Regions from separate parts of the Paenarthrobacter sp. NPDC090522 genome, predicted to be linked through region 1. Evidence: riboswitches for the same ligand, from Rfam matches in the RefSeq annotation. Region 1 holds a riboswitch; each other region holds the start of a gene.

Region 1 (3,719 bases):
AATGGCGTGTACCCGGCGCCCCGGAACAGCGTGCCTGCGGAGTGCAGGATGGCCAGTTGCTTGGGATCGGAAGCATCAAGGGTACGCAGGTACTCGCCATAGGTGATGTCGCCGTCCCACGGTTTGCCCAAGGCCTGGGTTTGCCGCTTGAAATGAAGCAAGGAGCGCTCGTCCGGCGCGGGCATGGTGCGCAGGATCCCTACCTTGCCGTCGAGCATCATGCGGGCCGCGGCCATGCCCGTCATGAGGGAGATCTGGGCGTTCCAATCCTCCACGGGAAGCGAAGGGGCAGCCACAATCCGGTACCCGCCGCCACCAGTCGCCTGGACGATCTCCTGCTCAGGCATGTTGAGGCTGGCACCACCACGCTTGCGTTCCAGCTCCACTCGTTTCAGTCCGACCTCCTTCAGCAGTTGGAGGACAGGAAGGGCCGAGCCGGAATCTATCTGCTCCTGGGCACCCTTGTAGCTCAGCTTCGCGCGGCTCCGGACCTTGGCGCGCGCGACGGAGACGGACACGACGTCCGCTTTTGCATCAAGGTCGAAGTCCCACACGAACGCCCCGCAATCCTGCCCGGCCAGCAGGCTGCCGGCATGCTCGCTGATCACCTCCGGGTGGAGGGGAATCCGGCCGTCGGGAGCGTAGTAGGTCTGGCCGCGCTGCCTGGTTTCCGCGTCCAAGGCTCCATCGGGCACAACAAAAGAGGGGACGTCCGCAATGGCGTAAAGGACTTTGTAGCCTTCGCCTGAATGGTCGATGAAAAGGGCCTGGTCCAAGTCGGTGGAAGTGGCGGGATCAATGGTGACGAAAGGAACGTCGAGCAAATCCCGGGCGGGGAGTTGATGGTGTTCAACGGCCGCGCGAGCCTCAGCCAACGCATCGCCGGGGTACTCGCCGGGCAGTTCCAGCTCGGTCCTGAGCGCAGCCAGGGACTCCGCGAGCTGGTCGGAAGAATCGTCGACGTTGGGCGCTATCCGATGATGTGACACGAAAGTCAGACTAGCCCGAATTCGACGGATAGTCTTGGAACATGGGCACCTCCACAGGCCGCAACGACTCCCCGGGACAGCTCGCCGCCGGGCTGCTGGGTGCCATGGCCTACGGGGAGTTGTCCGCCTTTGGCCGGTTGTCCTCCGACTCCCGGTTGGCACCGACGCTTCGCGAACGGGCCATGCTGGCGAAGATCGCTGTTGGCGCCTTCGGAAACTATGCCGTGATCAGTGGCAGGCTCACCGAAATGGGGAACGACCCTGAGGACGCCATGCTCCCGTTCCAGGGTTCGTTCGACCATTTCCACGAGCGGACCCCGCCGGGAGACTGGTTCGAGTCGGTGACGAAGGCTTATGTCATCGACACCGTATCGGCGGACTTTTACCGAACGGTCGCCGGGTTCCTCGATTCCGGGATCCAGCATTTCGTCCAGCAGGTTTGCTCGGCCGATCAAGCTACCGAAGCCCTGCGGATCCTGCTGCGCCGGGCCCTGCGGGATGACCCCCGGCTGGCTTCGCGGCTCTCGCTCTGGGGCCGCCGGATTGTGGGGGAGGCCCTCACCCAGGCCCAGCGGGTGGGCTTGGAGCACCCGGACCTGGGACCACTGTTGCGCGATGGACACGGATCCCGTGCCGCAGTCCATCAGCTCACCGCAGAGCTGGCCGAACGGCACGGGCGCCGCATGACGGGGCTTGGGCTGACGGCCTAGGCCGCGTCGAGCGCCGAAAGCAGCGCCCGCGCGGCCGCCGTCGGGTCCTCCGCCTCGGTGATGGCGCGGACCACCACGATGCGGCTGGCACCGGCGGCAACTACTTGCTCCACATTTCCAAGGTCAACCCCACCAATGGCGAACCAGGGCAGGTCCACCCCGGCTTGTTTTACGGCCTCCGCGGCATATGTGACCAAGTCCAGCCCCACAGCAGCGCGGCCCGGTTTGGTGGGTGTCGCCCAGAGCGGGCCTACGCAGAAGTAGTCCAGGCCACCAGGTCCCTGGGAAGCGGCCACAGCCGCGTCCACCTGCTCGGGCGAGTGGGTGGAGAGGCCGATTGTTTCCTCGACCGGGAGCAGCTCCCGGGCCGCCCCCAGAGGGATGTCCTTTTGGCCGATGTGGAACACCGGAGCCCCGGAAATACGGGCAACATCGGCGCGGTCGTTGACGGCCCAAAGGCGTCCGTGGCGGCTGGCAACCTTGTTCAGGACCTCCAGCAGTTCCAGTTCTTCGGCAGCCTCGAGCGTCTTGTCGCGGAGCTGGATAATGTCCACTCCGCCCTCGAACGCGGCGTCCACAAAGTCTTCGAAGTCGTCCTGCCGCCGGCGGGCGTCGGTGCACAAATACAGGCGGGCAGGGGAAAGGAGATCAGGCTGGGTCATGCAAACCAGAGTAGTTCCTCTAAACTGGGCACGTACTGCGGGAGCCGCGACGATCGTCTTTATGACTGTCCGGCTGAGAGGGCTTCAGCGCCGACCGCTTGACCTGATCCGGCTAGTACCGGCGTAGGGAAGGGAATCCATGGCACAAGCCATTCACGCAGACGTCGCCGTCATCGGCGGCGGCGTCATTGGACTCGGAATCGCGCATGAGGCGCGACGCCTGGGCCGTTCGGTGGTCCTCATCGATCCGGCACCGGCAAGTGGAGCAACCTTTGCCGCTGCCGGCATGCTGGCTCCCGTCAGCGAGCTCCATTACCAGGAGGAAGATCTCCTGGAACTCATGCTGGAATCGTCGCGGCGCTGGCCCGCCTTCGTGGACAGCCTCGCCGGGTCGAGGGAAGCCGCCGGATACCGCACGACGGCGACCATCGCCGTGGGTGCCGACGCCGCCGACCGCCGTGCGCTCGCGGACCTCCGGGCAGTCCAGGTGGCTGCGGGACTCCAGGTGGAGCCACTCCTGCTGAGGGATGCCCGTGGGCGGGAGCCGTTGTTGAGTCCGCAGGTATCCTGCGCGTTCCACATACCGGCGGACCATCAAGTGGATCCCCGCAAGCTGGCGGCGAGGCTTCTGGCCGGTTTGGCTGCCCACTGTCCCGCCGATACCAGTTGGATCGAGGGGACCGATTCCGGCTTCCACCTCCGGGAAACGGCCGTCCGCCTGCTCTGGGACGAAGGACGCGTAGCCGGCGTTGAATCCAGCAGCGGCAGGCGGGTCTCGGCCAAGGAAACAGTCCTTGCCAATGGCCTGGACGCTGCAACCGTCAACGGCCTCCCGGAGCAGCTCCATCTCCCGTTGCGGCCGGTCTACGGGGACATCCTCCGGCTCCGTGTCCCGGAATCCCTGCAGCCCCTTGTCACGTCGACCATCCGCGGAATGGTGCGGGGTGTGCCCGTCTACATCGTTCCCAGGGAGGACGGGACCGTGGTAGTCGGGGCCACCCAACGCGAAGACGGATTGTCTGCCAGTTCCAACGCCGTCTCGGCCGGCGGCGTCTACCAACTCCTGCGCGATGCCCAGGTCCTTGTGCCCGCCGTCGCAGAACTGGAACTCCTCGAAGCGACAGCCCGCGCCAGGCCGGGAACTCCGGACAATGCACCGTTGCTGGGACGGGTGGCCGGTGCCGGGGGGGAGGTCCAGGGCCTGATTGTCGCCACGGGCTTCTTCCGGCACGGAGTTCTCCTGACGCCCGTGGCTGCGGCCATCGTGGGCGGTTTGATGACCGGCCCGGCCGATCCCAGGTGGTCACGCTTCAGGCCGGACCGCTTTGCCCCGCAGGGAAGTGCACCCGCCATCCATA
Region 2 (3,719 bases), 350 kb from region 1:
CCAGGACTCGGCGGATGGAGACCGGATCATCCGGAAGTTCATCGCCGAGGTTGGGCGGGCCAGCTCAGTTCGCGCGTCCTGACCCTGCAGGCACCTGCAGCTCGGGCAGGTAGACCTTGCCTCCTGCCGCGAGGAACTCCTGGCTCTTTTCCCGCATGCCGCTGTACATGTCCGCAATCGCTGCCTGGGCTTCGGCAGAACCGTATTCATCCCGGATGTCCTGGCTGATGCGCATCGAGCAGAACTTGGGTCCGCACATGGAGCAGAAGTGTGCCGTCTTGGCCGGTTCGGCCGGAAGCGTCTCGTCGTGGAAGGATTCCGCGGTTACCGGGTCCAGGGACAAGGCGAACTGGTCCCGCCAACGGAATTCGAAGCGCGCCTTGGAGAGGGCGTCGTCGCGTTCGTTCGCACCGGGATGTCCCTTGGCGAGGTCCGCGGCATGGGCTGCGATCTTATACGTGATCACACCCGTCTTGACGTCGTCCTTGTTGGGCAGGCCCAGGTGTTCCTTGGGAGTCACGTAGCACAGCATGGCCGTGCCGTAGCGGGCAATCTCCGTGGCTCCAATGGCCGAGGTGATGTGGTCGTAGCCGGGCGCGACGTCCGTCACGAGGGGTCCCAGGGTGTAGAACGGGGCGCCCTTGCACAATTCCTGCTGCCGTTCCACGTTCTCCCGGACCAGGTGGAACGGGATGTGCCCCGGCCCTTCCACCATGACCTGGACGTCGTACTCCCATGCACGCTGGGTCAGTTCGGCCAAGGTGTCCAACTCGGCGAACTGCGCGGCATCGTTGGCGTCGGCGGTGGCACCGGGACGCAGTCCGTCACCGAGCGAGAACGCGACATCGTACTTGGCGAAGATTTCGCACAGCTCATCGAAGTGGGTGTAGAGGAAGTTCTCCTCGTGGTGGGCCAGGCACCAGCCCGCCATGATGGAGCCGCCACGCGAAACGATTCCCGTCACCCGGTTGGCCGTCAGCGGAACGTAGCGAAGGAGGACCCCCGCGTGGATCGTCATGTAGTCCACGCCCTGTTCGCACTGCTCAATCACCGTGTCACGGAAGATCTCCCAGGTGAGTTTGTTGGCTTCGCCGTTGACCTTCTCCAGCGCCTGGTAGATGGGAACGGTGCCGATGGGAACGGGGGAGTTCCGGATGATCCACTCGCGGGTGGTGTGGATGTCATCACCGGTGGACAAGTCCATGACGGTGTCTGCGCCCCATTGGGTGGCCCACTGCAGCTTGTCGACTTCCTCGGCGATGGAGCTGGTCACGGCTGAATTGCCGATGTTGGCGTTGATCTTCACCAGGAACGCCTTGCCGATGATCATCGGCTCGGACTCAGGGTGGTTGATGTTATTCGGGATGATGGCGCGGCCGGCCGCTACTTCGCTGCGAACCAGTTCGACGTCGCAGTTTTCCCGCAGCGCCACAAAGCGCATTTCCGGGGTCACGATGCCTTGCCTGGCATAGTGCATTTGCGTGACGGTCCTGCCTTCGATGGCGCGGAGGGGAACGGGCTGGGCACCCTTCCATTCCGCCGAGGCCGCCCCACGGCGGACAGCCGACTTGCCGTCGTCGAGCAGGTTGCGTTCGCGGCCGCTGTAGCTTTCCGTGTCCCTGCGTTCTTCAATCCAGGGCTGCCGGAAAGGACGCAGGCCCACTACCGGGTCGCTGCCTGGCCCGGCGGTGCGGTACACCTGCAAGGGAGCGTTGGCCTGGCCGTTCGGCGATGGTTCCAACGCGATTTCGGTGACCGGTACGCGGATGCCGTGGCGGGGATCTTCCAGCCAGGCCAGCGAATGGGACTTCAGCGACTGCGTGACCGTCTCTTCTGCCGTCGCAGACTGGTTTTGGGCAGGGCTGTGCTGTGTTTCTGTGGTGCTCAAGGATTACTCACTTCCTTCGCCGGCATTACCCGGACAGGTTCAACGGTCGCAGACTGCCTCAGCCCGATCTCAGCCCCTGCAAGGGCCCCCGTGTGGTCGTAGACGAAGCTACCACAGCTCCCCGGGTGGTCCCAGTCACAAGCCATCCGGCAGGGCGTGGCTCGAGGGGGAGCACTAGGCTTTTGCCATGGCGAACATCATCGAATTCACCGGTCCCGTGCTGCTCGGAGCCGAGGACGAGCGCCGGGGGCTATGGTCCGTGGATGGCCTGCTGACGTTCATCCGGCCCGCGGCCCGGCCGGACGCCGTGCTGGATGGCTGGGTCCTCCCTGGTTTCGTGGACGCCCACTGCCATATCGGCCTCGGCCCGGGCGGATCGGTGGACGAGGCGACCACCTTGGCCCAGGCGCAAACCGACCTCGCCGCCGGCACGCTGCTGATCAGGGACGCCGGTTCACCCAGCGATACCCGTTGGGCCCAGCAGCGCAATGATCTCCCGCGGCTCATCCGGGCAGGGCGGCACATCGCGCGGAGCCGCCGCTATCTTCGAGGCCTGGGCCACGAGGTGGAGCCCGATGAGCTGGTGGAGACAGTGCGCAAGGAAGCCCGCGCCGGCGATGGCTGGGTCAAACTGGTGGGCGACTGGATAGACCGTGGCGTTGGAGACCTAGCCCCGTCATTTCCTGCTGCCGTGGTCAAGGATGCCATTGCTGCCGCGCACGACGAAGGGGCCCGCGTGACCGCGCACTGCTTCGCCGAAGACACCGTGGACCAGATGCTCGACGCCGGCATTGACTGCATCGAGCACGCTACCGGTCTCTTGCCGCGGCATGTGCCCCGTTTGGTGGAGCAGCTGGTGCCGATCGTCCCCACGCTGGTGAACATCGCTACTTTTCCGGACATCGCCGCACAAGCAAGGCCCAAGTTCCCCGACTATGCGCAGCACATGACTGCCCTGTGGGAGCGGCGCCGCGAACGCGTCCTGGAGGCCTTCGAAGCAGGAGTCTCCATCTACGCGGGTACGGACGCCGGGAGCGTCATCAACCACGGCCGTATCGCGGACGAAATGCAGGAACTGCACGACGCCGGCCTGCCGCCTGCCGCTGTGCTCAACGCTGCCACTTGGGGCGCCCGTGAGTGGCTGGGAGCCGACGCCATCAGCGAAGGCGCGAGTGCCGACGTCGTGGTTTGCGCTGCTGATCCGCGGCAGGAGCTGGCCACAGTCCACAAGCTGAAGAGTGTGGTGTTGCGTGGAACGGTGATCCGCTAGGAATAAATTGAAGCTTCAAGTAATTTAGATAAGTAGAACGCGCCGAACAGCGGCCACCTTCATTACCGGGAGTTTCATATGACCACCTCATCCACCCAGGACCTGCTGCCTGCCGAACTCACCATGGGCACGGTGATGCTCAAGGTCGGCGACATGAAAGTCATGAGCGACTACTACCAGCGCGCCCTGGGTCTCCAGGTGGTGGCGGAGCAGGACGGCGGAGTGTATTTGGGCCGCTTGGGCAAGCCTGTGGTCCACCTTGCCCCCGCTGCCGGCCTTCAGGTCCCCGGTCGGGGCGAGGCGGGCCTCTTCCACACGGCAATCCTCTTCGAAGACCAGCCGTCTTTGGCCGCCACGATCGCGACCGCCGCGCAGTACGAGCCGCGGGCCTTCGTTGGCAGCGCGGACCATTTGGTGAGCGAAGCTTTCTATTTCACCGATCCCGAAGGCAATGGCATCGAGCTGTACTACGACAAGCCCCGCGAGGTCTGGCGGTGGGACGGGAAGAACGTGGTGATGGATAACGTGGCGCTTCCGCCGCAGGCCTACCTCCAGCAGTAC
Region 3 (3,719 bases), on a different contig from region 1:
AGCCGCGCCGGATCGAAAACGCCCTGAAATCGGGTGATTCCGTCCTTGTGCAGGTAACCAAGGATCCCGTCGGGCATAAGGGTGCACGCCTGACCAGCCAGATTTCCCTTCCGGGCCGCTACCTGGTGTACGTTCCCGGCGGTTCCATGACGGGCATCTCACGCAAGTTGCCCGACGTCGAGCGCAACCGCCTTAAGCGGATCCTCAAGGACCGTTTGCCGGAGAACGCCGGGGTCATTGTCCGTACGGCAGCCGAAGGGGCCTCGGAAGAGGAACTGACCCACGACATCAACCGCCTCCGCGCCCAGTGGGAGGGTATTGAGGGCCAGGCCTCCTCCACGAAGGTCCTGGCACCCGAGCTGCTTTACGGCGAGCCCGATTTGACCATCAAGGTGGTCCGTGACGTCTTCAACGAGGACTTCTCCAAGCTCATCGTTTCCGGCGACGATGCCTGGGACACCATTGAGGCTTACGTCACCTATGTTGCGCCGGACCTGGTGGGCCGGCTCGAGAAGTGGACCAAGGACCAGGACATTTTCTCGGCATGGCGCATCGACGAGCAGATCCACAAGGCCCTGGAACGCAAGGTCTTCCTGCCGTCGGGTGGATCCCTGGTGATCGACCGTACCGAGGCCATGACTGTGGTGGACGTCAACACCGGCAAGTTCACCGGCAGCGGTGGAAACCTGGAGGAGACCGTCACCAAGAACAACCTTGAGGCCGCCGAGGAAGTAGTCCGCCAGCTTCGCCTGCGCGATATCGGTGGCATCATCGTCATCGACTTCATCGACATGGTGCTTGAATCCAACCGGGACCTGGTGCTGCGCCGCCTGGTGGAATGCCTGGGCCGGGACCGTACCAAGCACCAAGTGGCGGAAGTGACCTCCCTTGGCTTGGTGCAGATGACGCGCAAGCGCATGGGCACGGGCCTGCTCGAGGTCTTTGGCGAGCAGTGCGAGCACTGTGCCGGACGCGGCGTGGTGACTCACGACGAACCTGTTGAGCACCGTCGTGCAAACGCTGTTGCCGCCGAGCAGCACCGGCCGCACACGGAAACCCAGCAGCAGCCTTCCAGCCGGACTGAGCGGAAGCGCCGCCGCGGCAAGGGCGGGGGACAGCCGGCAGAGAGCTCGACGCCGGTCCACACCGCAGCTTCGCCTGCGCCTTCGACGCCGGCTCCGGAGCCGGTGGATCCGGCACGGCAGGCCAAGGCCCAGGCCACCAGGGCTGCCCTGGCCACGATCGCCGCTGCAGCGCACGCTGCCCACCTGCACGACGACGAGGTTCACCGGGCCGAGGAAGAAGCACGTGCCGCGGCCGCCGCAACAGGGGCTGGCGCAGAGCATTCTGACGAGGTGCCCGATTCGGGCGCCGTCGAGGGCGCCCCACGTGCCACGCCGGTGCTCCGGTTTGGCGGTGAAGAGGTTGCCCTGCCCTTCGTGGAACACCACGAGGAGCCGGCTTCGGAGAAGCCTGCCATGACTCTGGACCTGTTGGCTGAGGCTTTCTCCCACCTGGGTGGGGGTCCCGTGGCTGTCGAAAGCCAGGCTGGGCCTGCTGCCACTGTTGCTGCTCCCGCGGAAACCGTCCCCACCCGGCAGGATCCTGCGGAGGAAAGTGATCTGTCCAGCCGTGCCCGCGGCCGGCGTGGGCGCCGGAACCGCAGCGCCAGCCGGGCGCAGGGTGCCGCCAACGAGACCACGGTAGAGCACCATGAGGTGTCCGCGTCCACCGGTGGGGGAGCGGCCCATGAAGCCAAGGCGCCGCAGGAGCAGGCCAAGAGGGAGTCCGCTGCTTCTGAGCCGATTATCCTCGGCGTGGGGGTTCCGGCCTCGGAACTCTAGGCATTGCCAACGTCATGTAACCGACGAAGGGTCCGGCAGTAACTACTGCCGGACCCTTCGTCCGTTAGGCTTGGTCACTGACACGGGGTGCCAGGCGTTGGGCCGGGCTGAGATCCAGACCCGTTGAACCTGTCCGGTTAGCACCGGCGAAGGGATGTCCCTCATGACTTCATCGTTGAAATCAGCCGTCTACGCCGTGGCAAACACCGGCCGGCGGACCCCGCGCGTCCTTAGCATCGCGGGCTCCGACCCCTCCGGCGGCGCTGGAATCCAGGCAGACCTGAAGAGCATTGCCGCCCACGGCGGCTACGGAATGGGCGTAGTCACGGCACTCACGGCGCAAAACACCTTGGGCGTCACCGCCGTCCATGTTCCGCCCGTGGACTTCCTGCGGCAGCAGCTTGAGGCGATCAGCAGCGATGTAACCATCGACGCCGTCAAGATCGGGATGCTGGGCGACGCCGAGGTGATTGGCGAGGTGCGTCGCTGGCTGGAGGACGTGCGTCCCGCCGTCGTGGTCCTTGACCCGGTGATGGCAGCTACCAGTGGTGACCGCCTCCTCCGGGAATCCGCCGAAGCCGCCCTGCGCGGCCTTTTGCCGGTGGCGGACCTCATCACCCCCAACATTCCTGAACTCGCCATGCTGCTGGGCGAGCCGGAAGCGACGGATTGGTCCACTGCCCTCGAACAAGGCAAGCGGCTCGCGGCCGAATGTGGAAACACCGTGCTGGTGAAGGGCGGACACTTGGCGGGAGCCGAGTGTCCCGATGCGCTCGTCAATACCAGTGGCTTGCTGCGGCAGGACCTTGTCTCGGTGGCGGGGCCACGGGTGGAGACGAAGAACAGTCATGGAACGGGCTGCTCGTTGTCCTCGGCCCTGGCTACGGTCCAGGCGCGGACGGGAGACTGGGAAGCGTCGCTGCGGGAGGTCAAACCCTGGCTCCTGCAGGCCCTGGCCACCGCGGATGTGCTGGAGGTGGGCCATGGCAGCGGCCCCATCAACCACTTCCACCATGCACAGCAGGCCGAAGGCCCGGGGGCTTTCGCCGCCCGCCTGTGGGAGGAAGCGGCACCTGAGCTGGACGCCATCCATGGCCTCGAATTCATCCAGGGGCTGGAGTCGGGCAGCCTTCCCGAGCCACAGTTCAACTATTACCTCGCGCAGGATGCCCTTTACCTGAACGGCTACTCGCGGGTGCTGGCACGGGCAGGTGCCCTCGCTCCCACCGAGGAAGAGCAGCTGTTCTGGGCCAGGTCCTCGCAGCTCTGCCTCGAAGTCGAATCCGAACTGCACCGCAATTGGCTGAGCACGCGGGAGGCCGCAACCCACACCGGACCTGTCACCAAGGCCTACGTGGACCACCTGCTGGCGGCGTCGGCCTCTGGAAGTTACGGTGTGCTGCTCGCGGCCATCCTGCCCTGTTACTGGCTCTACGCCGAGGTGGGACACCGGCTCCACGCAAGTTACGTCACAGCAGGTTCCCCGTCGGAGCACGCGTATGCGGACTGGTTGAAGACCTACGCCGATGAAGACTTTGCCGAGGCCACCCGCAAGGCCATCGGCTTTACGGACGCGGCCGCGGTCGTCGCCTCCAGCCACGACCGGGCCGCCATGGTGGAGGCTTTCGCCCATTCGTGCCGCTACGAGACGGCCTTCTTTGACGCCCCGCGGTTGCACGCGTGAAGGCCGCCCGCGCGTCGAAGTGGTGAATTCCCGGCAAAGTGTCCCGGAGCCTGTAGGCTGTATGGGCACGGTGCCGGGAAAGTCCGTTCCTACTGGTGACTAGCGTCACGCGGTGGCTTCCGGACCCGGCCTCATTTGCAGCCGAGGGTCGAACTAGCGTAATCTTGATCTTCGGTGCTTACGCCAACACT
Region 4 (3,719 bases), on a different contig from region 1:
GGCGTCCTGGCCGAAGGTTGGTTCATCGAGCACCAGCACTTGGGGATGTGCGGCGAGGACCGTCGCCACGGACAGCCTGCGCTTTTCACCGCCGGACAGGGTGTAGGGATTCGCGTCCACCAAGTGCGTCAGCCGGAGCCGCTCAAGCAGTTCGTCCACGCGTTCCTCGCCGTGGCCCAGATGCCTGGGGCCGAACATGAGCTCGTCCAGGACCTTGCCCGTGACGAACTGGTGCTCCGGTTCCTGGAAAACGGTGCCGATTCGGGAGATCAGCTGGTCTGCTTTCCACGCGAACGGATCGATCCCGGCGCCTTGGGAAAGTTCGACGGCGGCAGACACCTTGCCGTGCACCGGCGCCAGAAGGCCCGCCATCGTGAGCGCGAACGTGGACTTGCCCGCGCCGTTCGGACCCGTGATGGTCAGTGCTTGTCCGGCCCTGACCTGCGCGGTAACGCCGGCTTGGACCGGCACGGGCGGGATGCTTTTGAAGCCGCGGCGCCGGGGCTTTTCCCGGGACACAGCCAGGTCTTGCGCTGCCAGGAGCAACGGTGCCATCTCGGGGACGAGGGTCCGTGCACGGGTCCGTGGAACATAGCCGGGAACCCACACGCCCGCATCAATGAGCATGGTGCGGGCCTCGGAAAGCACGTGGTCCGGCTGCCCATCCAGGAGAACCCCTCCGCCGGGTTGCAGGACCACGATCCGGTCAACGAGGTCCTTCCATACCGATACCCGGTGCTCCACCACCACCAGGGTTGCACCGGTCTTGTCCAGGCAGCGGCCAACGGCGTCGCGGACTTCCAGCACGCCGGCCGGGTCCAGGTTGGCTGTCGGCTCGTCCAGGAGGAGCAGCCCTGGCCGCATCGCCAGAATGCCGGCAAGCGCAAGGCGCTGCTTCTGCCCGCCGGAGAGTGCCGCCGTCGGGTGATCCAGCGCCAAGCCGCCATCTGCAGCGGTACGCAACCCGACGTCGTCGAGCGCCTCATGGACGCGCGCCCAAATCTCTGCCCTCGGAACGGCGAGGTTCTCGGCACCAAACGCTGCGTCGTCGCCCACGCGGGACAGGACCACCTGCGTTTCCGGGTCCTGCTGCATCAAACCGGCGCGGCCCCGCTGTTCGCGCGGCAGTCCGCCGTCGATCAGCAGGGAGCCGGTCTCGTCCGAGTCGTCTTCCTCGTCGCCCAACACCCCGGCCAAGGCGTGCAGGAGCGTCGACTTGCCGGCTCCGGAGGGACCCAGCAGGAGCACGCGCTCCCCGGGTTCGATCCGCAGGTCCAGTCCGTGGATGGCAGGGGTGGACCGTCCGGCGTGCCGCCATCCCCAGCCCTCGGCCGAGATGGCGGCGGGCCGGCCGCTGTTTGTGGCGGCCATCAGTTGAAGACAGGCTCCGACGCAGCCTTGCGGGATGCGAAAGCGCTCAGCACGCCGGTCTTCGCCAGGCCGCGCGTGGCAACCCAGGAGAGGGCACCGGCGATGATCGCACCGGAGATTGTGCAGAATGCGATGTAGGCCAGTTTGTCGACGGCTTCGTAGGCGATGTTCCAGCCCCACGGGAGGAAGGAATCATTCAGGCCGCAGAAGAGGCCAGCGCCCGCACCCGCGAGAAGCGAGGTGGGCAGGTTGAACTTCTTGTAACGGAACGCTGCGAACACCAGCTCGGCGCCGAGGCCCTGCAGGATGCCGGAGATGAGCACCGTGGTGCCGTACTGGGAGCCCATGATGAGCTCGCCGGTGGCGGCCACGGCCTCGCAGAACAGCGCCGCACCGGGCTTGCGGATGATGAGCATGCCCAGCACCGCCGGGATCATCCAACCGCCGGCGATCAGGCCGGTGAGCGGCGGGTAGGCCGCGTTCATGGGGATGGATACGATTGCGGCGCCCTGGGACCATGCCCAGAAAATCACGCCGCCGGCGATGGCGATCAACGCTGCCACCACAATGTCTACAACGCGCCAGTTGTTACTGGTCTTCTTCACGCTTGCCGTGGTCATTTCTTTGCCTCCTGAGGTTACAGGAGGGGAAAGTGCTCCCCGGTACCCCGGCCGGCTCACGCCGCCCTGGTCCGGACACTCTGAGAAGCTCGACTCCCTTGCGCCGGTACTAACCGGATCAGGTTCGAGGGTCTGCGGCTGTCCGCACTCTCAGCGCCCTCGCGTCTCCTGCATCGCTGCAGGTTCGACGGCGGCGCTCCCCTGTCGTTATCAATCTGCCCTTATGGGCGAGGTTCAGTTTACACCTGAAGGGGTTTGCGGGGTCATGGAGCGGGTCATAAATCCGTTGCGGGGCCGCTCTCCGCCCCATTCCCCGCCCTTGGGGTCGCAGACCGGGCCGCACAACGTAGCTGAGACAATGGCAGCATGACGGAAACTCCTGGTCCAAGCCATCCTGACGCAGCCAAGCCAGTTGCCGAAGCCCGCCTTGCAGCCAGCGTGATCCTGCTCCGCGATACGTCTGCAGGGCTGGAGGCCTTTGTCCAGCACAGGGTCTCCACCATGGACTTTGCGGCGGGCATGGTGGTGTTTCCCGGCGGCCGCGTGGACACTGGGGATTCCGAGGGCTGGGACTACGCACCAGAGCTTCTGGAACGACATGCCAAGGAGTGGCGGCTGAGCTCAATCGCCGCAGCAGAACCGGATTCCTCCGCGGCCAGCAGCCAAGCATGCAAGGGCTCCGGCACCGTTCTCGCCGCCGCCGTCCGCGAGGTCCAGGAGGAAGCCGGCCTCACGTTGGATCCGGCCGCCCTTCGGCCGTGGGCCAACTGGATCACGCCCGTGGACATGCCCAAGCGCTTCGACACGTACTTTTACGTTGCCAAGCCTGCCCCGGACGCCGCACCGCAACACCAGACCACTGAGGCCTGGCAGTCACTGTGGATGCCCGTTGACGGAATCCTGTCCGCGGAGGCCGAGGGCAAGCTGCAACTCATGCCGCCCACGTACTACCTGCTCAGGGAAATCTCCGGATTCGACTCCGTTGATGCCATGTGGACCGCGGCTCATGAGGTGGTTCCCGTGCTGGCACCACCGGGCTCCCTTGCCGCCTTCCTCAAGGAGAGGGCGAGCCGGGGCTAAGCAGGATCCGCCGGGTTGTTGAGGTTAGGCTGAAGGCATGAACTTCTTCCTCAAGCTTCTGGGCGCAGGCGTGAGCCTCGGCGCGGGTTTCCTTGGCACCAAGCTGGTCAACAAGGGATGGGAAAAAGCCACGGGCAACAAGCCGCCCAAAGGCAACGATGACATGGAGACGAGCCTCCGCTCAGCGCTGACGTTTGCCCTCATCTCGGCGTTTGTCAGCACCCTCATCCAGGTCCTGGCCAGCCGGGGTACGCAGCGCGCCATCGCCCGCTTCGGCAAGTCCCAGGACATCGTCTAAAACCAACGCGGGGTCACTCACGGCCCATGGCGGACATCCGGATGGGCCGGAAGTGACCCCGCGTTGCCCTAGTCCTCCGAACGCCCCTCGGCCGCACGCTGCACCACGGCTTCCAGCTCGTCCTTGGTGAGCAATTCACGGTGCCCATGCTTGGTACGGTAGGCCGAACGCCCCACCATGTGGGCCGCAACGGGTGCCGTCAGCAACTGGAAGATCCAAGCCACCAGCAGCACGGGCCACACCCACCAGGTGCGCATCTGCAGGCCGATCGCGGCAAGCATGAGGAACAAGCCCAACACCTGCGGTTTGGTGGCCGCGTGCATGCGGCTCATGAGGTCCGGGAAACGCAA

Evidence for each region. Region 1 has a riboswitch for thiamine pyrophosphate ahead of thiO (glycine oxidase ThiO). Riboswitches for the same ligand answer to the same signal wherever they lie in the genome.
Region 2: linked by a shared signal. The riboswitch ahead of thiC (phosphomethylpyrimidine synthase ThiC) and the one ahead of thiO (glycine oxidase ThiO) in region 1 are both predicted to bind thiamine pyrophosphate.
Region 3: linked by a shared signal. The riboswitch ahead of thiD (bifunctional hydroxymethylpyrimidine kinase/phosphomethylpyrimidine kinase) and the one ahead of thiO (glycine oxidase ThiO) in region 1 are both predicted to bind thiamine pyrophosphate.
Region 4: linked by a shared signal. The riboswitch ahead of ACIQT2_RS07460 (ECF transporter S component) and the one ahead of thiO (glycine oxidase ThiO) in region 1 are both predicted to bind thiamine pyrophosphate.

The regions. Positions count from the first base shown of each region.
Region 1 covers NZ_JBIVXL010000002.1:371,744-375,462, reverse strand. Annotated here, with positions in the region: gene ACIQT2_RS03790 (RNB domain-containing ribonuclease) at 1-989, opposite strand, end outside; gene ACIQT2_RS03785 (ferritin-like fold-containing protein) at 1,031-1,699, shown strand; gene thiE (thiamine phosphate synthase) at 1,696-2,361, opposite strand; TPP riboswitch at 2,389-2,508, shown strand; gene thiO (glycine oxidase ThiO) at 2,501-3,719, shown strand, end outside.
Region 2 covers NZ_JBIVXL010000002.1:17,200-20,918, reverse strand. Annotated here, with positions in the region: gene ACIQT2_RS02215 (alpha/beta fold hydrolase) at 1-82, shown strand, start outside; gene thiC (phosphomethylpyrimidine synthase ThiC) at 65-1,888, opposite strand; TPP riboswitch at 1,883-1,990, opposite strand; gene ACIQT2_RS02205 (amidohydrolase family protein) at 2,076-3,158, shown strand; gene ACIQT2_RS02200 (VOC family protein) at 3,237-3,719, shown strand, end outside.
Region 3 covers NZ_JBIVXL010000001.1:378,951-382,669, reverse strand. Annotated here, with positions in the region: gene ACIQT2_RS01765 (Rne/Rng family ribonuclease) at 1-1,844, shown strand, start outside; TPP riboswitch at 1,918-2,016, shown strand; gene thiD (bifunctional hydroxymethylpyrimidine kinase/phosphomethylpyrimidine kinase) at 2,008-3,528, shown strand.
Region 4 covers NZ_JBIVXL010000005.1:31,731-35,449, reverse strand. Annotated here, with positions in the region: gene ACIQT2_RS07465 (ABC transporter ATP-binding protein) at 1-1,371, opposite strand, end outside; gene ACIQT2_RS07460 (ECF transporter S component) at 1,371-1,991, opposite strand; TPP riboswitch at 2,069-2,204, opposite strand; gene ACIQT2_RS07455 (NUDIX hydrolase) at 2,358-3,071, shown strand; gene ACIQT2_RS07450 (DUF4235 domain-containing protein) at 3,109-3,369, shown strand; gene mnhG (monovalent cation/H(+) antiporter subunit G) at 3,438-3,719, opposite strand, start outside.